4 regions of the [Rhizobium] kunmingense genome follow, and region 2 is predicted to be linked to each of the others. Evidence: predicted binding sites of a transcription regulator. Region 2 holds the regulator's gene; each other region holds the start of a gene.
The links. The regulator LexA, encoded in region 2, represses DNA repair genes until DNA is damaged. The targets are predictions, from matches to a motif close to TGTTCNNNNTGTGTTCNG.

Region 1: the regulator LexA is predicted to act here: its motif matches at 3,923-3,940, upstream of dnaE (DNA polymerase III subunit alpha).
Region 3: the regulator LexA is predicted to act here: its motif matches at 5,373-5,390, upstream of AC0JZ4_RS01640 (PA0069 family radical SAM protein).
Region 4: the regulator LexA is predicted to act here: its motif matches at 4,378-4,395, upstream of AC0JZ4_RS03580 (DNA recombination protein RmuC).

Annotation. Positions count from the first base shown of each region.
Region 1 covers NZ_CDRNXG010000001.1:3,465,323-3,472,606, forward strand. Annotated here, with positions in the region: gene AC0JZ4_RS16830 (GGDEF domain-containing protein) at 1-35, shown strand, start outside; gene dnaE (DNA polymerase III subunit alpha) at 154-3,648, opposite strand; gene AC0JZ4_RS16840 (beta strand repeat-containing protein) at 4,034-7,284, opposite strand, start outside.
Region 2 covers NZ_CDRNXG010000001.1:2,832,933-2,840,216, forward strand. Annotated here, with positions in the region: gene AC0JZ4_RS13670 (ComEC/Rec2 family competence protein) at 1-1,986, shown strand, start outside; gene lexA (transcriptional repressor LexA) at 1,967-2,686, opposite strand; gene AC0JZ4_RS13680 (VOC family protein) at 2,885-3,757, shown strand; gene kdsA (3-deoxy-8-phosphooctulonate synthase) at 3,761-4,609, shown strand; gene eno (phosphopyruvate hydratase) at 4,728-6,002, shown strand; gene AC0JZ4_RS13695 (FtsB family cell division protein) at 6,169-6,486, shown strand; gene pdhA (pyruvate dehydrogenase (acetyl-transferring) E1 component subunit alpha) at 6,683-7,284, shown strand, end outside.
Region 3 covers NZ_CDRNXG010000001.1:295,505-302,788, forward strand. Annotated here, with positions in the region: gene AC0JZ4_RS01610 (putative signal transducing protein) at 1-90, opposite strand, end outside; gene AC0JZ4_RS01615 (polyprenyl synthetase family protein) at 202-1,218, shown strand; gene AC0JZ4_RS01620 (tetratricopeptide repeat protein) at 1,405-3,243, shown strand; gene AC0JZ4_RS01625 (4-(cytidine 5'-diphospho)-2-C-methyl-D-erythritol kinase) at 3,243-4,160, shown strand; gene moaB (molybdenum cofactor biosynthesis protein B) at 4,157-4,699, shown strand; gene AC0JZ4_RS01635 (glycosyltransferase family 2 protein) at 4,807-5,322, opposite strand; gene AC0JZ4_RS01640 (PA0069 family radical SAM protein) at 5,450-6,607, shown strand; gene AC0JZ4_RS01645 (ribonuclease HII) at 6,833-7,284, shown strand, end outside.
Region 4 covers NZ_CDRNXG010000001.1:704,468-711,751, forward strand. Annotated here, with positions in the region: gene dapD (2,3,4,5-tetrahydropyridine-2,6-dicarboxylate N-succinyltransferase) at 1-234, shown strand, start outside; gene dapE (succinyl-diaminopimelate desuccinylase) at 250-1,446, shown strand; gene AC0JZ4_RS03560 (hypothetical protein) at 1,430-2,026, shown strand; gene truA (tRNA pseudouridine(38-40) synthase TruA) at 2,034-2,798, opposite strand; gene fmt (methionyl-tRNA formyltransferase) at 2,798-3,745, opposite strand; gene def (peptide deformylase) at 3,799-4,314, opposite strand; gene AC0JZ4_RS03580 (DNA recombination protein RmuC) at 4,428-5,639, shown strand; gene AC0JZ4_RS03585 (ribokinase) at 5,691-6,602, shown strand; gene AC0JZ4_RS03590 (nucleoside hydrolase) at 6,666-7,284, opposite strand, start outside.

The sequences.
Region 1 (7,284 bases), 630 kb from region 2:
GGGCAGAAGGCTATCGCGGCGACAACCGCGCCTAAAGCCTGCAGCGACCTTTCAGATTCGCTCCGCACGCTTAGGCTTTCGTTTTTGCGCCTGTCTTAGCCCGAAACCGGCAACCACGTTCGAGTGACACACTCCAGCAACTTCAGGCCTGACTTACACGAGTTCCACATCCAGAACTCCCGGAGCGGCTTTCAGTGCTGCCGCCATTTCCGGTGACAGGCGATATCTCTCCGTCAGCTCCACCTCGATCTCACGACGTCCATCGTCCTTGATGACGATGAAGGAGACCTGCCCCTCGCCTCTTGCATTCAAATGGCGTCGGACAGTGCCGATCGGGCCTGCGTCACGGACGAAGACGCGCAATGCCTTCTGCATGCGGACCGACTGTTCCTCCAGAGACGATGCGGTCTGGATGCGAAGGCCGATGCCTTCCGGTCGCTCATCCGCCTGAACAGTGATTACCAGCGACTTTCCGGGTTCCAGCAAATCGCGATACTGCGCCAGCGCTTCCGAAAACAGCACCGCCTCGAACTGGCCGGACGAATCCGAAAAGGTAATGATGCCCATCTTGTTGCCGGTCTTGGTCTTGCGCTCCTGGCGTCCGGTGACGGTACCGGCCAGGCGTCCGGCGGTCGCGCCCTGACGGACGGCGCCGGAGAAATCGGCGAATGTCTGCACCCGCATCTTGGCAAGGACATCGGTATAGGTATCGAGCGGATGGGCAGACAGGTAGAAGCCGAGAACCTGATACTCCCGCATCAGCTTTTCCGAGGGCATCCACGGATTGAAGGTCGGCAGGATCAACTTTTCCGGCCCTGCACTTGCCGAGGAGCCGAAGAAGTCCGACTGACCGGAAATCTTCTCCTCCTGGGAGCGCTGAGCATAGCCGATGACGCGGTCGAGGCCGGCACTCATCTGGGCGCGGTCGTGACCGAAACAATCGAAGGCACCAGCGGAAATCAGGCTTTCCAGGACGCGGCGGTTGATCTGCTTCGGATCGACCCGCATGCAGAAATCCTCGATGCCGGCAAATGGCTTGTCGCCACGCACTTCGGTAATGTGCTCGACGGCGGACTCGCCGACGCCCTTGATGGCCGCAAGCGCATAGTAGATCTTCGCCTCACCGGTTTCGAAATGGCGGAACGAGGTCTGTACCGATGGCGGTATGACCTTGATGCCGAGACGCCCCGCATCCTCGCGAAAATCGTTCAGTTTTTCACTGTTGGCCATATCGTAGGTCATCGTCGCGGCGAGGAACTCAACCGGATAATGCGCCTTCATGTAGGCAGTCTGGTAGGAAACGATGGCGTAGGCTGCGGCGTGCGACTTGTTGAAACCGTAGTTGGCGAACTTGGCGAGAAGTTCGAAAATGTTCTTCGCCTGCGGCTTCGAGACACCGTTCTTTATGGCGCCATCGACGAAACGCTCGCTCTGCTTGTCCATCTCCTCCTTGATCTTCTTACCCATGGCGCGGCGCAGAAGATCGGCCTCGCCGAGCGAATAGCCGGAGAGGACCTGAGCGATCTGCATGACCTGCTCCTGGTAGACGATAACGCCCTGCGTCTCCTTGAGCAGGTAATCGATCGACGGATGGACGGACTCGATCTCCTCCTCGCCATGCTTGCGGGCATTGTAGGTCGGGATGTTCTCCATCGGGCCCGGACGATAGAGCGCCACGAGCGCGATGATATCCTCGATACAGTCGGGCCGCATGCCGATCAGCGCCTTGCGCATGCCGGCGCTTTCCACCTGAAACACGCCGACCGTCTCGCCGCGCGAGAGCATCTCATAGGTCAGCTTGTCGTCGAGCGGGATCTTGGCCAGATCGACATGGATGTCGCGCTTGCGGCAGAAATCGACCGCCGTCTTCAACACGGTCAGCGTCTTCAGGCCGAGAAAGTCGAACTTGACCAGCCCCGCCTGCTCTACCCACTTCATGTTGAACTGGGTGACGGGCATATCCGATCGCGGATCGCGATACATCGGCACCAGCTTCGACAGCGGGCGGTCGCCGATGACGATGCCGGCAGCGTGGGTCGAGGCGTGGCGGTAAAGGCCCTCGATCTTCTGGGCAATATCGAGAAGGCGGGCGACGACCGGTTCGGCCTCGGCCTCCTCCCGCAGTTTCGGCTCCTCCTCGATCGCCTTTGACAGCGGCGTCGGATTGGCCGGATTGTTCGGCACGAGCTTGCAGATCTTGTCGACCTGGCCATAGGGCATTTCGAGCACGCGACCGACGTCGCGCAGTGCCGCGCGCGCCTGCAGCGAACCGAAGGTGATGATTTGCGCCACCTGCTCGCGCCCATATTTGCGCTGAACGTAGCGGATCACCTCTTCGCGACGATCCTGGCAGAAGTCGATATCGAAGTCGGGCATCGATACGCGGTCGGGATTGAGGAAGCGTTCGAAGAGGAGCGAGAAGCGCAACGGGTCGACGTCGGTAATCGTCAATGCATAGGCGACGAGCGAGCCCGCACCCGAACCACGGCCGGGACCGACCGGAATATTCTGGTTCTTGGCCCACTTGATGAAGTCGGCAACGATCAGGAAGTAGCCCGGAAACTTCATCTTCTCGATGACGCCGAGCTCGAAATCGAGACGCTCGCGGTAATCCTTTTCGGTAAAGCCGGCGCTCAGCCCAAGTTCGGCCATGCGGCTTTCCAGCCCCTCGACCGACTGGCGGCGAAGCTCGTCCGCTTCTGCCCGCTCGGCTTCGGCCGGATCATCCGTCGCACCGGTGAAACGCGGCAGGATCGGCGCACGGGTTTTCAGGATGAAGGAGCAGCGCCGGGCAATCTCGACGGTGTTTTCGAGCGCTTCGGGAAGATCGGCGAACAGCGTCGCCATTTCCTCGCGGCTTTTCAGATAATGGTCCGGCGTCAGGCGGAAACGCGTGTCGTCGGAGACGATCGCGCCATGAGCGACTGCCATCAGCGCGTCATGGGCCTCGTAATCGCCCTTCGACGGGAAGAAGGCCTCGTTGGTCGCCACCAACGGTATCTCATGGTCATAGGCAAGGCTGACCATGCGGTGCTCGTGCCGGCGGTCATAATTGCCATGGCGCTGCAACTCGACATAAAGGCGATCGCCGAAAAGCTGTTTCAGGTGCAAGAGCCGCGCTGCGGCCAGGGCAGCGTTGCCTTCCTTCACCATCCGATCGACCGGACCAAAAGCGGCCCCCGTCAGGCTGATCAGCCCCTCAGTTCCCACCTCTTCGAGCCAGGACGCCTTGATATGGGTCTCGGCACCGCTTTCGCCACCGAGATAGGCGCGGCTGACGAGATCGACGAGGCGTTCATAACCTTCGGCGGTCGCGGCCAGGAGGATGATCGTCGGCAGTTTGGCGAGCTGCTGGCCGTTGCGCCGCTCATCACCCTGATCTTCCATGTCGATCGACATCTGGCAGCCAATAATCGGCTGCAAGCCGTCGCCGATCGCCTTCTGGGCAAATTCGAGAGCGACGAAGAGGTTGTTGGTGTCGGTAACGGCAATCGCGGGCTGATTGTCCGAGACGGCCTTGCCGAGCACCTTCTTCAGAGGCAACGCCCCCTCGAGCAGCGAATAGGCGGAATGCAGGCGCAGATGCACGAATTGGGGCGTTTCCCCAACAATCCCGTCCGCAGCTGTCGAGCTTTTCTGTTCCGCCATATCTTCACGCCATTACCACTGATTCAAGTCCGGCTACTGTCGGCGGACAGAGCCGCCAAGTCCAGTTTTGAATCCGTCGGTCAACGGGTTTCAGGAATACAGGGGTCTAAGGAATTTCGAGTCGGCAAGCGCCCGACGGCTTGCGCAAGGCCGGGCGCTTCAAATTCTACATGGCGATCATGATCATCGACAGGCTGGCGACAAAAGTCGCGATGGATGCGAATGCGGCAATATCACGAAGAAGGTCGGTCATCGTTGTCTCCCGTGTTCGTTATGTTTTTAATTTGTTCTCTTTTTGTGCGCAAGTCAACAGGAGAACAAAACAAGAAACACGATATTTCGCTCATGGTTAATGCCACCGCAGAAACAGTGGCAATTCAAACCGTCACGCATAGGCCTCATATGCGTCGATCACGGCCTGGATCTGCTCGGCATTCATCGCGTTAGACTGGACGGCGGTGAGCGCCTGAAGCTGCTCCAGCTTGAGGTTCATGATGTCGGAGGGAGACAGGCCGGCGATCGCACCGGTGCTGATCGAGGAAATGTCGGAGGTCGAGAATGTGGTGAGATTGCTGCTGCTGAAGGCGGCAATCTGTCCGGCGGTGAAGCTTGCCACCTGCGTCGGCGTGAATGCCTCTGCCTGGATAGATGTCATCGCCGCGATCTGGTCGGCTGTCAGGCCCGCTATTGCCTGGGTGCTGATGGCCGCGATCTGGTCTGTCGAGAGACCGGCGATCCGGTCCGGTCCGAGCGAAGCCAGCTGAATGGAGTTGAACGCGCCGATCTGGGTCGGCGTCAGCGCCGCCACCTGATCGGCGCTCAGCGCTTTCAGCTGATAATAGGTGAGGCCAGCCATCTGCTCTCTGGTAACGGCGGCCATCTGTTCATAGTCCAGCGCGGCAAAGCTTTCCGGCGAGAGCCCGCCGAAGGACTTGACGTTGATCGCTGCGACATCGGTGCTGGAGAAGGTTGCGAGCTGTGCCGGGCTCAGCGCGCCGATCTGGGCGGCGCTCAGCGCTCCGATCTGCTCCCTGGAGAAGACATCGACCTGGGCGGGCGAAAGCACCGAGATCTGATCGGTCGTCAGGGCGGCGATAGACTTCGCACCCAGGGCGGAGACCTGTTCGTTGGTGAGGGCCGATATGGCCGCGCCGCTCAGCGACGGCAACTGGGTCGCGGTCAGGGCGGCGATCTGGGCCGTCGACAGAGACGTGATCTGCGAGGCGGTCAGCGCGCCGACCTGGGCCGGCGTCAAGGCCGCGACCTGCGCCGCGGTCAGGCCCGGCAACTGCGTCGGCGACAAGGACGCGACATTGTCGGTGCTCAGCCCCGGCAGAGCGCCGGTGCCTATCGCGGCGATCTTTTCCGCCGAAAGCGACGCTACCTGTTCGGGCAGAAGCGCGCCGACCTGCGTTGCGGTCAAGGCCGCCAGCTGGGTGGCCGAGAGCGCGTTGAGCTGCACCGTGCTCAGCGATGCAACCTGGGTGGGCGTCAATGCGGCGATCGTCTTCGGTCCGAAGGCGGCGATCTGATCGGCGGAGAAGGCGGCAAGGCGATCAAGCGGCAATGCCGCAATCTGCGGGGCGGAAAGGATGGCCAGCTGGGCAGCGGAGAGGCTCGATATCTGTCCGGCGGACAGGGCTGCGATCTGGGCGGGCTGCATGCCGACGATCTGCGCCGGCTTGAGAGAGGCAAGCTGATCCGTCGTCAGGTTGACGACGTTGTCGGGCGTGAGGCCGGCGAGCGCCGCCGCGGACAAGAGGCCGAGATCCTCGCCGGAGAATGTCGCGAGCTGTGCTGCGCTCAGCGCTGCGACCTGGCTGGCGCCGAGGCCGCCGATCTGCGCGGCGGAAAGGCTGTCGATCTGGGCGGGTGACATGGCGGCGATCTGGTCAGCCGTCAGTCCGGAGATGGTTTTCGCCGGCAGCGCAGCGAACTGGGCGGGAGACAGTCCTGCAAGGTTGGCGGGCGAGAGAGCCGCAACCTGTTCGCCCGTCATGCCGCTCATCTGGTCGGGCGTTAGAACCTGAAGCTGGGATGGGCCGAGCGCTGCGACCTGGGTCGGCGTCAATGCCGCAACCTGCGTCTTTTTCAGGATGGCGACCTGCGCCGTGGACAGCGAGGAGATGATCTCGACCGGCAGGCCGGAGATCGCGCCGGCGCTGATCGCGCCCATCTCCTCATCGGAGAACAGGGCGATGTCGGACGGCTTGAGAGCCGCGATCTGGGTCGCGGTCATGCCGGCAATCTGGGTCGCCGTCAGAGCCTCGACCTGCCCGGAGGTCAGCCCGGTCAGTTGCTCGTTGGTCAGGGCTGCGATCGCCTTGCTGCTGAGCGCCGCCATCTGCTCGGAGGAGAATACGGCAAGCTGCGCGGTCGGTATCGCCACAACCTGGTTGGCGGAAAGGGATCTGATCTGGGTCGGGGTCAGGGCCGACAATTGAGTCGATGTCAAAGCGCCGACCTGGGAAGGCGTCAAGGCGGTTATCTGGGCCGCGGTCAAGGCCGCCACCTGCTCCTGGCCAAGCGCTGCAACCAGCTGAGTCGGCAGGCCGGAGAGCGCCGTCGAGGTGATTGCGGCAATATTCGCCGGAGAGAAGGTTGCCAGCTGCTCGGCGCTGAAGGCGCCGAGTTGCGTCGAGGTGAAACCCGCGACCTGCGAAGGCGTAAGCGCACCGATGCTATCCGGCCGCAGCGCGGCAATCTGTGCCGCCGTCAAGCCGGACAGGGCTTTGGGCGTGATTGCGGCCAGCTGATCGTTGGAGAGCGCAGAAACGCTTTCGACGGTTAAAACGCCGACCTGAGCGGCGGAAAGCGCCCGGATCTGTGCCGTCGACAAGGCTTCGACCTGCACCGGATTCAACGCGGCAACCTGGTCGACCTTCAGAACGGCGATCTGGGCGGAGGTCAAAGCCGCCACCTGCTCGCCGCTCAGTGCGCCGATTGCGGCAGCGGGCAAACCGCTGAGTGCGCTGGGGGTGATTGCGGCAATCTTCGCCGGCGCGAAATTCTCCAGCTTTTCGGCTGAAATGGCGCCGAGATGGCGCGAACTCAACGCACCGATCTGCGCGGTCGTCAGCGCATCGAGCTGCATCTGGTCGAAGGCTGCCATCTGCTCGACCGTCAGACCGCTGACCGCACGCGTGTTCAGCGCCGCCACCTGTTCGGTCGACAGAGCCGCAATATTGGCAACCGGAATGGCCGCAACCTGGGTGCCGGTGAAGGCACGGATCTGCGGGGCCGACATGGCGCTGAGCTGGGTGGCGGTGAAGGCCGCCACTTGCGGTGCCTTCAAGGCGGTAATCTGGGCCGACAGCAAGGCTGCGGCCTGTTCGCTATTCATCGCCGCAATATTCTCTACGGGAACGCTGGAGAAAGCGGAGGCGGGAATGGCCGCGATATCGGCGGCGGAGAAACTGACGAATTGCTCGGCACTGAGGGCAGCCATCTGGCGGGTGGTGAAGGCACCGGCCTGGGAGGTGGTGAAGGCCTCGGTCTGGGTGACGCTCATGGCCGCCAGCTGGGTGGCTGTCAGGCCGGGAATGGCCCTGCCCGCGATTGCTGCGACCTGCGCCGTCGAAAAGGCAGAGATCGCATCGGGCGACAAGGTGGCGATCTGGGTCGATGTCATCGCCC
Region 2 (7,284 bases):
GTTGGCTTTTTCTATTCGGCCCCGGTCGCGCATGCGGCTCAACCATTGCCGGATGGCCTGTGGCAGATGGCGGAACGATGGCTTTTTGCGCTGCGGGCCGATATCGGCAACCGTATCCGGCAACAGGTTCCGGGCGATGCAGGCGCGTTTGCGGCGGCGATTGTCACCGACGAGAGACGAGCGATCTCCGAGGACACGGTCGAGGCTCTGCGGCTGTCGGGGCTTGCGCATATCGTCGCGATCTCCGGCCTCAACATGGCGCTGGCCGCCGGCATCTGCTTCGTCGGGTTGCGCACGGCCCTCGCTCTGTCTCCCGCCGTCTCGCAGGCCTTGCCGGTCAAGAAGATCGCGGCGTGCGGTGCGCTTGCGATGGTCACCTGCTACTACCTGATTTCCGGCTTCGGTGTTTCGGCCCAGCGTGCCTATATCATGATGGCGGTCATGCTCGTCGCCGTGCTTCTCGACCGTGCGTCGATCAGCCTGCGCAATGTCGCGCTTTCGGCATTGATCATTCTCGCCTGGACACCATCGGAAATTCTGGGGCCGAGTTTCCAGATGTCGTTTGCGGCCACGGCTGCACTGGTGGCCGGGTATGCGCTCTGGGCGGAGCGGGCAAGGCGGCGCGTGCACGAACCGCTGCCGTTTCGTCACCCTCTGGTGACGGGCGCTGCCGCATCCTCTCGCTTCGTCGGCGGCATCGTGCTGACCTCGTTGATCGGCAGCCTTGCCACGGCGATCTTTTCGATCGAGCATTTTCACCGGATTTCGACCTATGGGCTTGCTGCCAATCTTGCCGCCATGCCGATCATCAGTTTCATGGTCATGCCGGCCGGGCTTGTTGCCATGCTTTTGATGCCGTTGGGGCTTGATGGGCCTTTTATCGCACTGATGGCGAAGGGACTGGAATGGGTGATCGCGATCGCGCACACGGTTGCCGGTTGGCGCGGCGATGCCCTGGTCGGCCAGCAGCAGGCGTTGTTTCTGCCGCTCGGCGTGGCCGGCATGTTGTTGCTGGCCTTGCTGCGGACCCGCCTTCGGCTCGCAGGCGTGCCGTTTCTGATCGCCGCCTTGGTGCTGTTTGTTCAGGGCGGCTCACATGCCGGATCCACCCTTCTCGTCTCGGAGGACGGTACACTCATTGCCTATCGCGACCGGAGCCTTGTGACGGTCAATCGCACCCGCCCATCCGCCTTCGTCTTCGACCAGTGGACGAGGGCCCTTGGTCTGCCTGAGCCGATCAAGCCTGTCATGCTCGACCCGGCTGCCGCGTTGCAAACGGTTCACCCTTCGCCATCTCCGACTGTTGCCCCTGAAGGGGCGGGCGACGAGAGGTTGGCGGACGATCTCGTGGCGGCTGCGCGCCGGCGCATGGCTTCCTTGACGGCTCCTCGTTTCTCCTGCGAGGCCAAGGCCTGGTGCGGCCTGCGCATCGGTGAGGACCGCGTTCGCGACAACGCCGGAGGTCTGCGCGAGCCGAATGCGTCGGACCAGAAGTCCGGACCGGAGGAAGGGATGCTCGTGATTGCGCTCGACGATGGCCGTTATGTCGGTGCGGCCTGTGATGTGGCTGATCTTGTCATCGCTCCCAGGGCGCGTTTCGATCAATGCCGATCCGGTACCCTGCTTCTTTCAGGCGCCACGCTCAGGAAAACCGGTGCGTTGGAAATCGCGCTGCCGGACCGCGCTCATGGCATCGATGATCACCGGAACTGGAAAATCACGCCGTCATTTGCCGGCACGCAACGACCGTGGGCCATACATCGCCAGTATGACTGGCGAGGGAACCGATATGACCCGAGCCTGCCCGGATGGCTTGCAGCCGCCATCGAGGCAAACGGTTTTGCCACGCAGCCATCGAGCGCCGGCGCAGCAACGAATGACGCAACCGGACGCGCAGGCGGCGTGCCCATAACAAATACGGCCATGTCACCGTCTGGTGATGCTGCGGAGACCAGTCAGCCCGGTCTCAGTGATAGCGGCGAATAAGGCCGACCAGCTTGCCCTGCACCTTGACGCGATCGGGCGGGAAGATGCGGGTCTCATAGGCCGGGTTTGCCGCTTCGAGCGCGATCGATGCCCCCTTGCGGCGGAAACGCTTCAACGTCGCTTCCTCGTCATCGACGAGTGCCACGACGATGTCGCCTGGATTGGCGGTGCTGCCGTTGCGAATGATCACGGTATCGCCGTCGAGAATGCCGGCCTCGATCATAGAGTCGCCCTTGACCTCGAGCGCGTAATGTTCGCCGGTGCCGATCATCTCGATCGGAACGGAAACATTGTGGGTGTTGTTCTGGATTGCCGAGATCGGTACGCCGGCGGCGATGCGGCCCATGACCGGAACGCTTGCGGAGGTGGCATCCTCAAGCGGCGCGGATCGAGCAGGTGCTGCGGGCTCGACCGGACGCTTGCCGAGGCTTCCCTCTATGACGCTCGGGGAGAAGCCGCGCTTCGGCTGCAGGCTTGGCACATAGGCTTCCGGCAGCTTGATGACTTCGAGCGCGCGCGCCCTGTTCGGCAGGCGGCGAATGAAGCCGCGTTCTTCCAGCGCCGTGATCAGGCGGTGAATACCCGACTTGGATGCGAGGTCGAGCGCATCCTTCATTTCATCGAAGGAAGGCGGTACGCCGGACTCCTTCATCCGCTCGTGGATGAAAAGAAGCAGTTCCTGTTGCTTGCGAGTCAGCATGGATGCGCACCTTCGGATTTTGAAACAAATGCAGAACGGACACTATATGTTCCATATGTGTTCCGCAAGTCCTTAAATTTGGGTGGAGATTTCATAACTTTCTGAAATGGCAGATCCATTTGTCCGCTTAAAGGGACTTGCGCTTGTCGGTTGTCTGACCAATCTAGCTTCCAGCTAACAAATGTCTGGGGGACATGCGTGACTGCGAAGAAAATCGATCATCTCGTATTGCCGGTCTGCGATCTAGCTGCGGCGCGCGGCCGGTTGTCGGCGCTGGGCTTTACGGTGGCGCCCGATGCCCTGCATCCGTTCGGGACGTCTAACGCCTGTGTCTTCCTCGATGACGGCATCTATCTGGAGCCGCTGGCGCTGGCGGACCGGCGCAAGGCGGGTGCAGCTGCCAAGCGCGGCAATGTTTTCGTGGCGCGTGATGTCGCATTCAGGGGGAAGCGTGGGAGGCAGGGGCTTTCGGCGCTGGTCGTGGCCAGTGATGATGCCGAGGCTGATGATCAACGCTTTGTCGCAGCCGGAGTATCGGCGGGCGAGGTGCTGGAATTTTCGCGCGTCATAAAGTCTCCGGATGGTGATGAGGCGGAGGGCCGCTTCAGGCTCGCCTTTGCGGCGGATGCTGCGGCTCCGGATTTCTTTGCCTTCGCCTGTCAGCGTGTGGTTTCATTCCCTCAGGATATGGGCAACTTACGCATCCATGCGAATTCGGTAACCGGCCTCAAGGAGGTGGTGCTCGCGGCGCGCGATCCCTCATCCTCTGTGCCGCTGCTTGTCCAGGTGCTTGGCGCGGAGGCGGAAGAAACCGAGGCGGGTCTGGTGTTTGCTGCCGAGAATGGCCGCGTCCGGGTTCTCGGTGAAGGGCAGCTCGACCATGAATTCGGCTTGCAATTCGATCCGTCGGCTGCGGGGTTTTATGGCAAGGTTCTGATTTTTCGCTCCGCCGATCTGGCCGTGACAGAGATCATCCTTGCTGCTAATGACGTCGCATTCATCCGCCGGGATGGCCGTGTGCTCGTGCAGCCGGCAGCCGGGCAGGGCGTCATGTTCGGCTTCGAGGAATAGACAATGGCAGTTTCCCCCAAATCAGAAGTTTCCGTCGGCGAGGGCACGAAGAAGGTCGTCTTTTCCAATGCCGGACGATTGTCGCTGATTGCGGGGCCCTGCCAGATGGAAAGCCGCGAGCATGCCTTCATGATCGCCGGAACGCTTGTCGAACTTTGCGACAAGCTCGGTGTCGGCCTCGTCTACAAATCCTCCTTCGACAAGGCGAACCGCACGTCGATCGCTGGCAAGCGCGGCATCGGGCTTGAGAATGCGATGGAAATCTTCGCCGACCTCAAGAAGGAATTCGGATTTCCGGTGCTGACCGACATCCACACCGAGGAACAGTGCAGCATCGTTGCCGAGACGGTCGATATTCTGCAGATCCCTGCCTTCCTGTCGCGCCAGACGGATCTGCTCGTCGCGGCCGCCAAGACCGGTCGCGCGATCAACGTCAAGAAGGGCCAGTTCCTGGCCCCCTGGGACATGAAGAACGTACAGGCGAAATTCCTCGAAAGCGGCAACGGCAATGTCATGCTGTGCGAGCGCGGTGCGTCCTTCGGCTACAACACGCTGGTGTCCGACATGCGTTCGCTGCCGATCATGGCTTCGCTCGGTTCGCCCGTCGTCTTCGACGCCACCCATTCGGTGCAGCAGCCGGGCGGGCAGGGCGGCTCCAGCGGCGGTCAGCGGGAATTCGTCGAGACTTTGGCACGCGCGGCGGTGGCCGTTGGTATTGCCGGCCTGTTCATCGAGACCCATGAGGACCCCGACAACGCACCGTCAGATGGCCCGAACATGGTTCACCTGAAGGACATGCCGCGGCTTCTGGACAAGCTTCTGGCGTTTGACGCCATCGCCAAGGCCGCCTGAGCAATCGGGCGGCGGTTGAGCGCGGTCAAAGTGTTGAGAGCGCTCGCATTGTAATTCGGATGTCATTGAACATGGTTCATTTCAATGACCGAGTGACTGTAAATCTGAGGAGAGACCCTTGACTGCTATTACCGATATCATCGCCCGCGAAATTCTCGACAGCCGCGGCAATCCGACGGTCGAAGTCGACGTTCATCTCGAAGACGGCTCGATGGGCCGTGCAGCCGTGCCGTCCGGCGCGTCTACCGGTGCGCATGAGGCTGTCGAACTGCGTGATGGCGGTAAGCGTTACGGCGGCAAGGGTGTCGAAAAGGCCGTCGAGGCCGTCAATGGCGAGATCTTCGATGCGATCGGCGGTTTCGATGCCGAGAGCCAGATCCATATCGACAAGATGCTCATCGCGCTCGACGGCACGCCGAACAAGTCGCGCCTCGGCGCCAACGCCATTCTCGGTGTATCGCTCGCCGTCGCCAAGGCCGCTGCGGAAGCGTCGGGCCTGCCGCTCTATCGCTACATCGGTGGCGCCGGCGCGCACGTTCTGCCGGTTCCGATGATGAACATCATCAATGGCGGCGCGCATGCCGACAATCCGATCGACTTCCAGGAATTCATGATCCTGCCGGTCGGCGCCGAGACGCTGAAGGATTCGGTCCGCATCGGTGCGGAAATCTTCCACGTCCTGAAGAAGGAACTGGCGTCGCAGGGGCATAACACCAATGTCGGCGACGAAGGCGGCTTTGCACCTGGCCTGAAGAGCGCGCCCGAAGCGCTCGACTTCATCGTCAAGTCGATCGAAAAGGCCGGATACAAGCCGGGTGAGGACGTGTTCCTCGGCCTCGATTGCGCCTCGACCGAGTTCTTCAAGAACGGCAAGTACGAGATGGAAGGCGAGGGCCGTACGCTCGAGCCGGAAGCTATGGCCGACTACCTTGCCGAACTCGCCGCCAAGTACCCGATCATCTCGATCGAAGACGGCATGGCGGAAGACGACTGGGATGGCTGGAAGTACCTGACGGACAAGATCGGCAAGACGGTTCAGCTCGTCGGCGACGACCTTTTCGTCACCAACTCGGCGCGCCTGCGCGACGGTATCAAGATGGGCGTCGCCAACTCGATCCTCGTCAAGGTCAACCAGATCGGCTCGCTGACGGAAACGCTCGATGCCGTCGAGACCGCGCACAAGGCAGCTTATACGGCCGTCATGTCGCACCGCTCGGGCGAGACCGAGGATTCCACGATCGCCGATCTCGCGGTCGCGACCAACTGCGGCCAGATCAAGACCGGCTCGCTGTCGCGCTCGGATCGTCTGGCGAAGTACAACCAGCTCATCCGCATCGAGGAGATGCTCGGTCCGCAGGCGGTTTATGCAGGTCGGTCCATTCTCAAGGGCTGATTGCTCTTGTCTGCCAACTCCGAGACTTCAAAGCCCGCGTTCTCGACGCGGGCTTTTTGCATCGCGGCATGAGAAACGAATGCTTAAGCAAGTTCTGCGAAATTGAATTATTCCGATCGGGGCGAATGATCGCTCTGCCGACCTAATTCCAGGGCGTTGAAGAGGCATGTGGACAAAGCATCATAAGAAGAGAAAATTCGGCCGCCTCGTCCTGCCTGCCATCACCGTCGCGTTCCTCTCCTATTTCGGCTACCATTCGATCCATGGCGACCTCGGTCTGATCGCGACCGACGAGTTCGAGCGCCAGCGGCTGGCGCGGGCTGCAGAGCTGGACGGCTTGACGCAGAGACGCGAGGCTCTCGAGCGTCAGGTGCATCTGATGAGCGATGGCTCGCTCGACAAGGATATGCTCGACGAAATTGCGCGTTATCAATTAAATGTCTCGCGTCCGGATGAAATTGTCATATTTAACAATTATTTCTGAATTAACCTGATTTCGGTTAACTTGTATTTTCTTGATAAATATCAGCGACTTAAATAGCATGTGAGCCATGCAATTATGTCATTGCTGGGGCGGTGTTTCTTGCCTATGGTATGTGCCGAAACCCGAGCGGGTTGTGGTGGGGTTGAAGTCCTGCACAATCGCGCTCTATTCAAGTGCAGCACATAGGGAGGGATCGATGGCGCCAGCTAAATCCGCGTCTGCATCCGGCCGCAAGCCAGCGGCAAAGTCTGCTAACAAGGCAACCTCAAAAGAATTCACCGGCAAGAATACGCCCGACTTCAGCAAGGACGATGAGCTTCACGCCTATCGCGAGATGCTGCTGATCCGCCGTTTCGAAGAGAAGGCCGGCCAGCTTTACGGCATGGGCTTCATCGGCGGCTTCTGCCATCTCTATATCGGCCAGGAAGCTGTCGTTGTCGGTATGCAGATGGCGCAGAAGGAAGGTGATCAGGTCATCACCGCCTATCGCGACCACGGCCACATGCTGGCAACGGGCATGACCGCACGCGGCGTCATGGCCGAGCTTACCGGACGCCAGGGCGGTTATTCGCGCGGCAAGGGCGGCTCGATGCACATGTTCTCCAAGGAGAAGCATTTCTACGGCGGCCACGGTATCGTCGGTGCGCAGGTGTCGCTCGGCACCGGTCTCGCCTTTGCGAATGCCTATCGCGGCAATGACTCGGTTTCGGTCGCCTATTTCGGCGACGGCGCCGCCAACCAGGGCCAGGTCTACGAGAGCTTCAACATGGCGGCTCTGTGGAAACTCCCGATCATCTA
Region 3 (7,284 bases), 2.5 Mb from region 2:
GGCGACCATGCAATGGATGCCCGCATCCTTCATCAGACTTTCGGCAACGGACAGGGTGACGACGTCATTGGTGCGGATAAGCTCGATCAATGGGCACCCTTTCGTGAAAAATGCTTTGTGTTTTTAACTTGCCGGTTTGGCCTTGCCGCCCTAAGGACCAGTTTCTATTGTCGTTGAATGCAATTTCCAGGGAGGCCTCACTTGGGCGTCGTCATACCGCTTGAAGAAGGCAAAAACAAATCGGCATCCGTCAAGCCGCTCGTGGATCTCACGAAGGCAGACATGGAGCGGGTCAACCAGCTGATCCTGTCCAAGGCAGGCTCCGACGTGGAGATGATCCCGGAAGTCGCCAACCACCTGATCTCGTCCGGCGGCAAGCGGTTGCGACCGATGCTGACGCTCGCTTCGGCCGCGATGTTCGGCTACGAGGGCGAAGGCCATGTGAAACTCGCCACCTCCGTCGAGTTCATGCATACGGCAACGCTTCTGCATGACGACGTGGTCGACGAAAGCGACCTGCGCCGCGGCAAGTCCACCGCTCGGATGATCTGGGGCAACCAGGCAAGCGTGCTGGTCGGCGACTTCCTGCTCGGTCAGGCATTCAAGATGATGGTCGATGTCGGCTCGCTCGAAGCGCTCGACGTGCTGGCGACCGCTGCCGCCGTGATCGCCGAGGGCGAGGTGCTGCAGCTTTCCGTCGCCAAGAACATGGAAACGACCGAAGACGACTACCTGTCGGTCATCCGCGCCAAGACGGCGGCTCTCTTTGCCGCTGCCGCTGAAGTCGGCCCGATCATCGCCAATGCCGACAAGGCAAGCCGCGCCGCGCTGCGCTCCTACGGCATGAACCTTGGCTACGCCTTCCAGATGGCCGACGATGCGCTCGACTACGGCGGCAAGGCTGCCGAACTCGGCAAGAATGTCGGCGACGATTTCCGCGAGGGCAAGATCACGCTTCCCGTCATTCTGGCGTTCCGCCGCGGCACGCCCGAGGAACAGGCGTTCTGGCGCACGGCGATCGAACAGGGTGAAAGCAGCGACGAGAACCTGCAAAAGGCACTCGGCCTGATCACCAAGCATGATGCGCTGAAGGACACGATCGCCCGCGCCCTTCATTACGGCACGATCGCCCGCGATGCGCTGGCACCGCTGCCGGCCGGCCCGATCAAGGACGCGATGATGGAAGTCATCGACTTCTCCATCCAGCGGGTCAACTGAGCCAAAGGGCGGCGCGGATCGCCGCCCGCTAACGCAGGTGTGACCGGCTTCCCCCCAGGCAGCGGCCTGGGGATGCCGGAGATTTCCTTGCGGACCTGCTTCAAAAAAGACATTGTGTTGTGAATCACTCGGCGCGATCCTGCGGCGAATTTCGCCGCTACGAAAGCTTTCATGAAAGGCCCGTCCATGCGGCAGACAACCCGTCATATCCTGCTTTCCGGCGCAGCCCTTGCGGCATGCCTGGTGTTCGGCACCGCTGCGGGTGCGGCCACACCGGAAGCCAAGCCTGCGACCGAGAAAGCCGTGACGTTTACGCCCGGCCAGGTGAAATCCTTCTCCGGCGCGTTTCTGGCGGCACGCACCGCCGATGTCGACCATGATTATCCCACCGCGATCGCTCTCTATCGCAAGGCGCTCGATTTCGAGCCGGCGAATATCGAGATCCGCGAGCGACTGATGATTTCGCTGTTGCTCAACGGCGATTTCGAGGACGGGTTGAAGGAAGCCGAGGCGCTGAAGGACGATGCCGCCGTAGAGCGCGTGACGAAGATCGTGCGCGGCCTCGATTCGCTGCGCGACGGCAAGTATGACGCGGCCAAGAAGATCCTTGCCTATAGCGGCCCGAACGATCTCGACCGGCTGACGCATCTTCTTCTCTCCGCCTGGGCCGATGTCGGCGCGGGCAAGGGCAAGCGGGCGATCTCGTCGATCAACGCTCTCAAGGGCCCGGCCTGGTTCAGCGTCTTCACCGAATACCATCTCGGTGCGATGGCGATCGTTACCGGCGACATCACCACCGCGCGCCAGCACCTGAACAAGGCCGTCACCAACAATGATGCGGTTGCGACCGCGCCCGACACGTTCATGCGCGCCGTGATGGCGCTGGCGCGGCTGGAAGCCTCGACCGGCAACAAGCAGAAGGCGCTTGACGCCATCTCGGTCGGTGACGGGCTGATTACCAACTATGCGCCGCTGAAGGCGCTGCGCCAGAGCATCGAGAGCGGCGAAAAGCCGGTGCAACAGGTAACCAACGCATCGGAAGGTGCAGCCGGCGTGCTGTTTTCCATCGGCGGCGCCTTGAACCGCCAGGGCGCGGAAGACATGGTGGCGCTCTATCTGCAGATTGCCCATGCGCTGGACGACAAGAGCGCCGATACGCTGCTGCTGCTCGGCGGCATTGCCGAAAAGCTGGAGCAGCCGCAGCGCGCCATCGCCTTCTATCAGCAGGTGCCGGAAGGCTCGCCGATGCGACGCATTTCCGAGCTGCAGCTCGGCATCACGCTTTCGGATACCGGCAAGGTGGACGAGGCCAAGCAGCATCTGCGCGACCTCATCGCCTCGGACCCTTCCGACATCCGCAGCTATATCGCCTATGGCAGCGTCCTTTCCGAAGCGAAGGACTACAAGGCGATGGCGGAAAATTACGACAAGGCGATCGAGATCATCGGTCCCGTGCCGCGCCAGGGCGACTGGTCGGTGTTCTTCCAGCGCGGCATCGCCTATGAGCGGCTGAAGCAGTGGGACAAGGCCGAGCCGAATTTCCGCAAGGCGCTGGAGCTCAATGCCGGTCAGGCACAGGTGCTCAACTATCTCGGCTATTCGCTGGTCGACATGAACATCAATCTCGACGAAGGCCTGAAGATGATCCAGCAGGCCGTCGATGCACGGCCGGACGACGGCTATATCGTCGATTCGCTCGGCTGGGCCTATTACCGCATGGGCCGTTTCGACGAGGCGGTGACCGAGCTTGAAAAGGCGATCCAGCTGCGCGCCGGCGATGCGACGATCAACGACCATCTGGGCGATGCCTACTGGCGCGTCGGGCGCAAGCTCGAAGCCGTCTACCAGTGGAACCGGACGCTGGTTTCCGAGGGCGAGGACGTGAACCACGACAAGGTGAAGGAGAAGATCGCCAACGGCCTGCCGCCGGTCGATCCGAACGCCACCAACACCGTGCGCAACCAGACGGAAACGCCTGCCAACCCGGCAGCACCCGCGCCTGCAACGCCCGATAAAAAGTCCTGATGCTCGACATGATCGTCGATCGGAACAGGCCCGCCTCCCCGGCGGGCCTTGTCGAATTCGCGCCCGCCAAGATCAACCTCGCCCTGCATGTCGTCGGCCAGCGGGCCGATGGCTATCACCTGCTCGAAATGCTGGTGACCTTTGCCAGCGAAGGCGACACGCTGCGCTTCTCTACGGCCGCCGAGGATAGTTTCAGCGTGTCGGGCCGGTTCGGCCGGATGCTGGACAAGGCGGATGTGCCGGGCGCCCAGACGAACCTGGTGCTGAAGGCGCGTGACCTGCTGCGCTCCGCTCTTTCGACCCAAGGACTGTCCGCTCCGCCGGTTGCCATCCAGCTCGAAAAGAACCTGCCGATCGCTTCCGGCATCGGTGGTGGCTCTGCCGATGCGGCGGCGGCCATACGTGGGCTGCTGCGGCTGTGGGATGCCTCTGTGGGCGAGGCGGAACTTGCGGCGCTGGCGCTTGCGCTTGGCGCCGATGTGCCGATGTGCCTGAAAAGCGAGCCGCTGATGGTGCGCGGGATCGGCGAGGACCTGACGCCGCTTGACACCCTGCCCGCCTTTTCGATCGTGCTCGGCAATCCGCTTATCGGCGTCTCGACGCCGCAGACATTCCGGCAATTGCCGACCAAGACCAACCCGCCGATCCCGCCGCTTCGTGGCGACTGGCGCTCCGAGCTTGCCGCCATCCGCAACGATCTCGAACCGGTTGCCCGTGCGCTTGCGCCTCAGATTGCCGAACTTTCCGACATGATCGCTGCGCAAGGCGCATGGCTGACGCGCATGTCCGGCTCCGGCGCCACCTGCTTCGGCCTGTTCGAGACGCAAGCGGAGGCAGAGCGGGCGGCGGAAAACCTTCGCCGCGAGCGCCCCGACTGGTATTTTGCCGCAGCAGAGACGAAAGGAACACGATCATGATCGGCCTGGACGAGACCCGCGCCTTCATTCCGCTCGGCATTGCCGTCATGACCGTGTCGGACACGCGCACGCTCGACAACGACAAGTCCGGCCAGACGCTTGTCGATCGCATCGAGGCCGCAGGCCACAGGCTTGCGGCACGCGCCATCGTGACCGACGACAAGGCAAAGATCGCCGATCAGGTGACCGCCTGGACGCTCGATGAAACCGTAGACGTCGTCATCACCACCGGCGGCACGGGCTTTACCGGCCGCGACGTGACGCCCGAAGCACTCGAGCCGCTGTTCGAAAAGCGGATGGACGGGTTTTCCGCAGTCTTTCACCGGATTTCCTACGACAAGATCGGCATCTCTACGATCCAGTCGCGTGCCACGGGCGGTGTCCTGAACGCCACCTATATCTTCGTGCTGCCCGGCTCCCCCGGCGCCTGCAAGGATGCCTGGGACGGGATATTGAAGGCGCAGCTCGACTACCGCCACATGCCCTGCAATTTCGTGGAAATCATGCCGCGTCTGGACGAGCATCTGCGTCGCGGCTAAAACACGCCGCGATCTTTCAGATCCGTTTGCCGTGCTTCTGCTTCTTTTTGCGCATGTCTTCATCCCGAAACCGGTGACCACTTTCGGGAGACGTGCTGGCTCGCTGATCAGCGCTCCGCCATCACCCAGGCCGGAATGAGTTCACTCGAAAGCTTCGCCGGTTTCTGGCCCCTGGCCAGCGCTTCCAGATCCATGCCGGACCTGGCGGCGGCGATGGCGTTCTTCTTCGGCACCAGCAGGCCCTGTTGCAGCGGCGGCACGGTGCGGCCGATGCGCTTGAGGAAAGGCCGGCGATAGTTGCGCGACGGGGAGAACCGCGCCGGCTGCTTCATCAGCGCCAGATATTCCATCACCTCGTCGATCCAGCCGCTTTGCGGGCGCGCGCCCGGCTCCAGCAACAGCAGCCATTCGCCGCGCGCACTGCGCACTATGTCCTTGATATCCCAATGACCATGGAACCGGCAGCCGGCTGCATCCGCCACGCGGGACGAGCCATCGCGCGAGCCGTGATCGAGTATGATCACGTCACTCACCAGCCCCTCCACCGCGGCCGTGACGAGGATCGAAAGCGTCTGCGCCAGCTCGGCTTCCTGGTCCCTGCATTCCATCAAAACAGTCAGCATTTCCGACCCTTACCGCATCGCAACAGAGAATGCCAGCAAGGAACAAAGTTTGTTCTTGCAATGTTCTATTTTCGAGAGTAGGAATTTAATCATCGAACGCGGGAAACGATCTCGCCAGGAGCCCTCCATGACCGAGCTGTCTGATCTCAGGCAGGGTGCGTTTGCGCCCGCCCATACGGCTGACATTGCCGACGCGCTGGTACAGTCCTCCGGTCTGCGGATCGATATCGACAGGCGGCGCGGACGCGGTGCGGGATTGAACCCGAGCGGCCGTTTCGAGGACGAACGCCGCGAGGCTTTCGACGATGGCTGGCAAACGATCGAGGCGCTGGAAGCGTTTCGTACCGAGGTGCAGGTGGAGAAGCCGAAGACGGCACTGACCCGCAACGATTCCCCCGACCTTCCCTTCGACCGGTCGGTCAATCCCTATCGTGGCTGCGAGCACGGCTGCATCTATTGCTTCGCCCGACCGAGCCACAGTTTCATGGGCCTGTCTCCGGGGCTGGATTTCGAGGCAAAGCTGTTTGCCAAGCCGGATGTGCCGCGACTTCTGGAGCGGGAATTGAGCAAGCCCGACTACAAGGTCAGGGCAATCGCGATCGGCACCAATACCGACCCCTACCAGCCGATCGAGCGGGAATGGCGGATCATGCGCCAGATCCTCGAAGTGCTTAACAAGGCCAACCATCCCGTCGCGGTCGTGACCAAGTCGGCGCTGGTGATGCGCGATATCGACATTCTCTCCGAAATGGCCTCGAAAGGGCTCGCCAAGGTCGGCATTTCGGTGACGACGCTCGACCGCAAGCTGGCGCGCACGATGGAGCCGCGCGCCTCGACACCGGCCAAGCGGCTCGAAGCAATCAAGGCGTTGACGGAGGCCGGCATTCCGACCGCCATCATGGCCTCGCCGATCATCCCGGCGCTGAACGACCACGAGATCGAACGTATTCTCGAATCCGGCCATGCGGCGGGTGCGCGCGAGGCAAGCTATGTGCTGCTGCGCCTGCCGCTGGAAGTGGCGCCTCTGTTCCGCGACTGGCTGTTGCGCAATTATCCGGATCGCTACCGGCATGTCATGTCGCTGATCCGTTCGATGCGCGGCGGCAAGGATTACGACGCCGAGTTCGGCAAGCGGATGAAGGGCACCGGCCCCTATGCCTGGCAGATCAGTCGCCGCTTCGAGATGGCGACCAAGCGGCTGGGCCTGACCCGGCGCGGCATGCCGCTGCGCGACGACCTGTTCCTCCGCCCCAGTGGCGGCGGCGTCCAGCTTTCGCTTTTATAAGGAGACCAATGATCAACAGACACGAAACGCCCAGGAAGCGCTGAGCAATTCCCGCCAGATCTCGGCGCATCCTTCCTATCGCATTTCATTGGTTCTCGGTTCGGTTTCCCCGCCTACAGCCCACCCGAGACCTTTGCCCCGGCCACCGCGTTCCCCGGTGGACAGCGAAGCCGCACTCGCTTCCGGGGCTTGCAGGAGATCGGGACGGCGTGCGAGCTTGCCGCCATGTTCGCTCGCACGCCGCCCGATTCTCCGATGCCTTCCGATAATGTCCTGACCTGCGATTTCAGCCTCGAGCTTGCCGCACGCGATGCCGGTCACTGGCCGGTCGCCGGAACCGACGAGGCGGGCCGAGGGCCGCTTGCAGGTCCGGTCGTCGCTGCCGCCGTCATCCTCGACCCGGACAATATCCCGGTCGGGCTCAACGATTCCAAGAAACTCTCCCTGAAGCAGCGCGAGCAGCTGTTCGAGGCGATCATGGCGACGGCGCATGTCTCGATCGCCTCGTCCGGCCCGAAGCTGATCGACGGGATCAACATTCTGCGCGCCAGTCTCGACGCGATGCGCCGCGCGGTCGCAGGATTGCCCATCGCGCCGGCCCATGTGCTCGTCGACGGCCGCGATGTGCCCAAAGGGCTTATCTGTTCGGGCAAGGCCGTGATCAAGGGCGACAGCCG
Region 4 (7,284 bases), 2.1 Mb from region 2:
GGCATGGGCGTCTACATCGGCAAGTCGACCAAGATCGTCAACCGCGCTACCGGCGAAGTGACGTTCGGCGAAGTGCCGCCCTACTCCGTCGTTGTCGCCGGATCCATGCCGTCGGGCAACGCGACGATGCCGAACGGCCTTGCCGCCCCGCATCTCTACTGCGCCGTCATCGTCAAGACGGTCGACGAGAAGACCCGTTCCAAGACGGGCATCAACGAACTGCTGCGCGATTAAGCGAGGCCCTGTTCGATGTCTGCTGTCGATCCGATTGCGAACCTGCAAACGCTGATCCGTTGCCCTTCCGTCACCCCGGCGGAAGGTGGAGCGCTGACGGCGCTCGAGGCGATGCTTACCCCGCTCGGCTTTACGGTCGAGCGGATGATCGCCACGGAGCCGGGTCTACCCGACATCGAAAACCTTTATGCACGGATCGGTACCGGCGGGCCGCATCTGATGTTCGCCGGCCATACCGACGTGGTGCCGGTCGGCGACGAGGCCTCCTGGAGCCATCCGCCGTTTGCCGCCGAAATCGCCGACGGCGAGATGTTCGGCCGTGGCGCCGTCGACATGAAGGGCGGCATTGCCTGCTTTGTCGCAGCCGTCGCCCGTCATATCGAACAGCATGGCGCGCCAGAAGGCTCGATCTCGTTCCTGATCACCGGCGACGAGGAAGGCCCGTCCGTCAACGGCACCGAAAAGCTGCTGAAATGGGCGGCCGAGAAAGGCGAGCGCTGGGATGCCTGCTTAGTCGGCGAGCCGACCAATCCGGACGTGCTCGGCGACATGATAAAGATCGGCCGACGCGGCTCGGTCTCGGGCAGGGTCACCGTCTTCGGCGTTCAGGGCCATGCCGCCTATCCGCATCTTGCCGACAACCCGGTGCGCGGGCTGCTGCCCCTGGCAAACGCGCTGATGGACCCGCCCTTCGACGCGGGTACTGACGAGTTTCCCGCCTCCAATCTGGAAGTCACCTCGGTCGATGTCGGCAATCCGGCGACCAATGTCATTCCGGCCAAGGCGACCTTCTCGTTCAACATCCGCTTCAACGACACCTGGACGGCAGATACGGTGAAGGCGGAGATCATCCGCCGTCTGGATACGGCTGCCGCCGACCAGTCGCTGCGCCCCGACCGCGCGCCGATCGGTTACGACCTCGCCTGGGCCGAGCGCCCGAGCCATGTGTTCCTCACCCGCAACGATGCGCTGACCGGCTCCCTGTCTTCAGCCGTCGAGGTGGTAACCGGAAAGCAGCCGAAGCTTTCAACGACCGGCGGCACGTCGGATGCCCGTTTCATCAAGGACTATTGCCCTGTGGTGGAGTTCGGCCTGGTCGGCCAGACGATGCATATGGTGGACGAGCGCGTCGCCCTTGCAGATCTCGAGACTCTGACCCAGATTTACGGAACCTTCCTCTCCCGCTGGTTCGGCGATGCCATCCTTTCTTGAAGTGAAACTCTATGTCAGCGGCCTCTGGCTGCTTCTGAAGGGCGACCCGCAGGGCCTGCGGCAGCTCGATCTTTCCGATCGCGGCATGATGCGCTCCTTCTGGGCCTTCGTCTGGTGCCTGCCGGCGATGTTCATCTACTGGAACGGCGTCCGCTTCGCCTTCATCGCGGCCAGCCCGCCGGACACAAGGACGGGGCTGCCTTTCTTCGCCCGGCTGTTCCTCATCGAGGCGGTGAACTGGGTTCTGCCGCTCGTGCTGGTCGGCGTGCTCTGCCTGCTGCTTAAGACCGAGCGAAAGTTTACCGCCATCGTAGTGGCGACGAACTGGCTTTCGGTGCCGGTGTCCTACGCCTATGCCATCCTGACGCTGATGCTGTTCCTCATTCCGTTCGCGGCAGGCTTGATCGCACTGCTACAGGTGGCGCTGCTGATCGGCACGATCTTCGCCATTTCGCGACTGGTCAGGCATATCTGCGGGCCGCAGCCGCTAGTCGTCGCCACAGTCCTTCTGGTTCTTCTTATTCCGAGCCTGGTGATCTCGGATCTGCTGCAATCCTATCTCGGCGTGACACCCTATTGAGCACGCCCTAACGGGCGAGTTCGTCGCCTGGATAGTCGACCCGCATGAAGTAAAGCCCCTCGGGCGGTGCAACCGGACCGCATTCCTTGCGGTCACGCGCTTCCAGCGCCCTTCGCACATCCTGTGCCGTGACCTTGCCTTCTCCGGCGATTTTCAGCGTGCCGGCGAACGAACGGATCTGGTTGTGCAGAAAGCTTTGGGCGCTTGCACGGATCTCTATCACCTCGCCGACGCGGGTCACATCCAGCCGGTCGAGGGTCCTGACCGGGCTTTTGGCCTGGCAGTGGGTGGAACGGAACGTGGTGAAGTCGTGGTGACCGACGAGCATCTGGGCGGCCGCCTGCATCGCTTCGTGATCGAGGTCCCTGGCAACCCACCAGGCCTGCCCCGCCTCGATCGCCAGCGGCGACGGCCGGTTGATGATGCGATAGAGATAGTGCCGCTTGACCGCGGAAAAGCGCGCATCAAAACTGTCGTCCACTGCCGCGACATCGATGACGGAAACACGCTCCTTGGCCATCATAAGATGCGCATTGAGCGCATTGCGCAGCTTGAATGGTGCCCAGGCGCGCGCGAGATCCGCGTGAATGACCTGGCCGCGGGCGTGGACGCCCGAATCGGTGCGCCCTGCCCCGCGAATGGAAACCGTCTCACCGGTCAGCGAGCGGATGCCGTTCTGCAATGCAGCCTGTACGGAATGGCCGTTCTCCTGCATCTGCCAGCCGACATAGGATGTGCCGTCATATTCGACGGTCATGCGAAAGCGCGGCATCAGGCCTCCCCGACCGGCAGCTTGGTCCCCTTGGGCAGAGCCGTTCCGCGCAGGAAATCGGCGGCATCCAAAGGTTTTCCACCTGCCTTCTGCAGGCGCTTGAGCCTGACCGCGCCGTCGCCGCAGGCAATTGTCAGGGTATCGTCGAGAACGGTCCCCGGCTCGCCGCCACCTTCCGCCAGTTCGGACGCGAGCACCTTGATACGCTCCGGCTTGCCGTTGATCTCTGCCTCGAACCATGCGCCCGGAAAAGGCGACAGGCCGCGAATGTGATTGTGTACGTCATGCGCGGCCCGAGAGAAATCGATGCGGGTCTCGCCCTTGTCTATCTTGGCGGCGTAAAGCACGCCCTCCTCCGGCTGCGGCGTCAGCGGCAGATCGCCCGCTTCGAGCCGTTCCATCGCCTCGACCATGGCGCGTGCACCGGTGAGCATCAGCTTGTCGTGCAGCTCGCCGGCGGTCATCGCTGCGCCGATGTCGATTTCCTTCGTCAGCGCCATGGGGCCCGTATCCAGGCCCTTTTCCATCTTCATGACGATCATGCCGGTCTTTTCGTCACCGGCCATGATGGCGCGTTGGATGGGCGCTGCGCCACGCCAGCGCGGCAGAAGCGACGCGTGGCCGTTGTAGCAGCCGAGCCTGGTGCCTTCGAGAATAGCGACCGGCAGCAAAAGGCCATAGGCGACGACCACCGCGACATCGGCATCGAAATCCCGAAACGTCTGGCGATCTTCCTCCGCCTTGAAATTCAACGGCGTCAGCACCGGAATACCGAGCAGTTCCGCGGCCTGATGCACCGGCGACTTGGTCAGATCCAACCCGCGGCGACCGGCAGGGCGCGGCGGCTGGCTGTAAACGGCGACGATCTCGTGGCCGGCCTGCTTGAGGCTCTGCAATGTCGGCACCGAAAATTCCGGCGTGCCCATGAAGATGATGCGAAGAGACATGGGACCATAGCGCCTATACGGACGCTCCTCGTTTGCTTTGCGTGGCGGGAAGGCTAGATGACCTTGCCCTTTGCCACCTTGGTGAACTTCTTGATCACCATTTCCCGCTTCAGGCGCGAGATATGGTCGATGAAGAGAACGCCGTTCAGGTGGTCGATCTCGTGCTGGAGGCAGGTGGCCAGAAGGCCGTCGGCTTCCATTTCGTGGCTCTTGCCGTCACGACCGACATAACGAAGGGTGATGGTCGCAGGCCGCTCGACCTCGGCATAATATTCCGGGATCGACAGGCAGCCCTCCTCATAGACGGAACGCTCGTCGGAGGACCGCAGGATTTCCGGGTTGATGATGACCTGCGGCGCCTTCTCCTCGTCTTCGCGGGAGACATCCACGACCAGCATCCGCCTGGCGAGACCGATCTGGATCGCGGCAAGGCCGATGCCGGGGGCATCGTACATGGTTTCCAACATGTCGTCGGCAAGTTTCAACACGTCGGCATCGACCGTCTCTATCGGGGCGGAGACCTGACGCAGCAGCGGGTCGGGAAGAATGATAAGGGGCTTGATCGTCATGTGCCCCCAATAGCGCATCTTTTGTCCATAGGGAACAGGGCATTACGTGGCATTCCCGACAAATGTTCACGCTTTGATCTTTCCAAGGCGGGATGTTCTGCTAGAGTGCAGCCATGAACGACCAGATGACGCAGTTTCTGTCCTCACCGGCCAACGCTCCGATCCTGTTGATCGGCGGCGCTTTTGTCGTGTTCACCGCATTCTTCATCGGCATCTTTGCGCTGCGCAACGGCCGACACGGTGCGGAGGCCGCGCGCCGGACGGCGGATGCCGAAGCACGGCTTGCCGAACTTCTGCGGATGCAGGGAGAAATGCATGGGCGCATGGCGGCCATGGCCGAGACGATCACCAGTCGCCAGGCCGAGCTCAACCACGCGGTCAACCAGAGGCTCGACGGCATGAGCCATCGGCTGGGGTCGACGATTACCGAGCAGACGAAATCCACGCATGAGAACCTGCGCAAGCTGCAGGAGCGGCTGGCAGTGATCGATGCGGCCCAGAACAATATCCAGACACTGGCCAAGGATGTCGTCGGGCTGCAGGCGATCTTATCCAACAAGCAGACGCGCGGCGCTTTCGGACAGGGGCGCATGGAGACGATTGTCGCCGATGGCCTGCCGCAGGGCGCCTACTCCTTCCAGTCACCGCTCTCCAACGGCACCCGGCCGGATTGCGTGATCCGCATGCCGAACGGCGCCCCGCCGCTCATCATCGACGCCAAGTTTCCACTCGAAGCCTGGACAGCGTTTCGCGAGGGCGCATCGCCGGAAGCACGACGCGCAGCCGGCCAGCAGTTCCGTCGCGACATGGAGGTGCATATCAAGGACGTGGCGGAAAAATATCTGATCGCAGGCGAGACGCAGGACACGGTGCTGCTTTTCGTCCCGTCGGAATCGATATTCGCCGAGATCCACGAGCATTTCGACGCTGTCGTTCAAAGGGCCCAGCGCGCACGCGTGGTGATCGTCTCGCCCTCCCTGTTGCTGCTCTCAATCCAGGTCATCCAGGCCGTGCTGCGCGACCAGCGGATGCGCGAACAGGCGCATCTCATTCAGGGCGAGGTCGGCTTGCTGATGGAGGACCTCGGCCGACTGGATGACCGGACGCGCAAGCTGCAGTCGCATTTTCTCGCTGCGGAAAAGGATGTCGAGCAAATCCTGACCTCGACGGAAAAACTGACGCGACGCGGCAACCGGATTTCCTCGCTGGAACTTGAAGCCCCGGCAGCGCGCGACGCGGCGCAGGTTGCCGCGCCACAGCCAGCAGCAAAATCGGTGGAAAGCCGAACCGGGCTTCTCAGGCTGCGGGTGGTTGACGAAGAGTGATCCGCTCGGGCAGTGTCCGCCGATCGAATTCAACCGACAGCAGGCCCGCCCATGATCACCGTCTTCGGCTCCATCAACATGGATCTCATCGCCACCACAAGCGTGTTGCCGAAGCCGGGGGAAACGGTGCCGGGTTCCAGCTTTGCGACGGCGGCCGGCGGCAAGGGCGCCAATCAGGCGCTTGCGGCGCAGCGCGCCGGCAGTGCGGTGCGAATGGTCGGCGCCGTCGGCAGTGACACGTTTGCCGAACCCGCGCTTGCGCTGTTGAAACAAGCGGGCGCCGATCTCTCGTCCGTATCGAGCAGCGAAGAACCAACCGGCACGGCACTCATTCTCGTCGGCGGCGATGGCGAGAACATGATTGCGGTCGTGCCCGGCGCCAATGGCACGCTCACGCCGGAGAACGCGGAGGCGGCCGTCCAGGCGATGCAGGCGGGTGACATTTTGATGTTGCAGATCGAGGTGCCGGCTGCGGCGATCGAGACGGCGCTGAAGGCCGCACGGGAAAAAGGTATTTCCTCGATCCTCAACACCGCGCCCTTTACCGTCGATGCGTCACGGCTGGCCGGTCTTGCCGACATCGTCGTTGCCAATGAGACAGAGTTCGATCTCATCGTCGGCAAGCCTTCCGTCACCGCCGACCAGCGGATCGCAGCACTGCGGGACCTTCATGCCGCGAACGGCCAGACCTATGTCGTCACGCTCGGCGGCGACGGCGTCGTGGCCATCCGCAACGGCGGCATCCTGACTGCGCAGGGGCTGGTTATCGAGCCTGTGGATACGGTCGGCGCCGGAGATACGTTCTGCGGCTATCTGGCCGCCAGCCTCGACCAAGGGATGGATTTCGCAGCCGCCTTGCAGCGGGCAGCGGTGGCCGGCTCGCTTGCCTGCCTTGCACGAGGTGCTCAGCCGGCGATCCCGCTTGCCGACGCTGTGAACAAGGCGATCGGCGCAAGCGCCTGAGGCGTTTGCGCGAAGTTCATCATCAGCAATGACGCGGGGGCCGGCCGGGCTGGTGGTCGCGTCTCAGAGGCGCGCGACGCGCTCGGTCAGCAAGGCGAAGAAGCCGTCTGCGTCGACATGGCGCATGAACGTGGCGTTGCGCTTGCGGTCAGTGACACCCCACCAATCCACCACCGTCATGCCGACCGTCAGTTCCGAGCCTATTTCGATCTCCACATTGCAGTGGCGGCCGGAAAACAGTTCCGGCTTCAGCAGATAGGCAATCACGCTCGGATCGTGCAGGGGCCCACCATCGGAGCCGTATTTCTCGATATCGAAACGCTCGAAGAAGGCGAGCCACTGGACGAGCACCTCTGCCGGGCGCGTGCCGAGTTCGGAGATCTTCGCCACCCGCGCCTTGGTCGTCAGCAACTGATGCGTCACATCCAACGGCATCATGACCGTCGGAATACCGGCGGCAAAGACGATCCCTGCCGCTTCGGGATCGACGAAAATGTTGAACTCGGCGGCAGGCGTGATGTTGCCACCTTCGAAGCAGCCTCCGCCCATCATCACCAGTTCCTGAATCCGTTCGGCGATATCCGGCGCTTTCTGCAGCGCCAGCGCAAGGTTGGTCATCGGGCCAAGCGTGCAGATCGTCACCGTTCCGGCCGGCTCTCGGCGGAGCGTCTCGATGATGAAA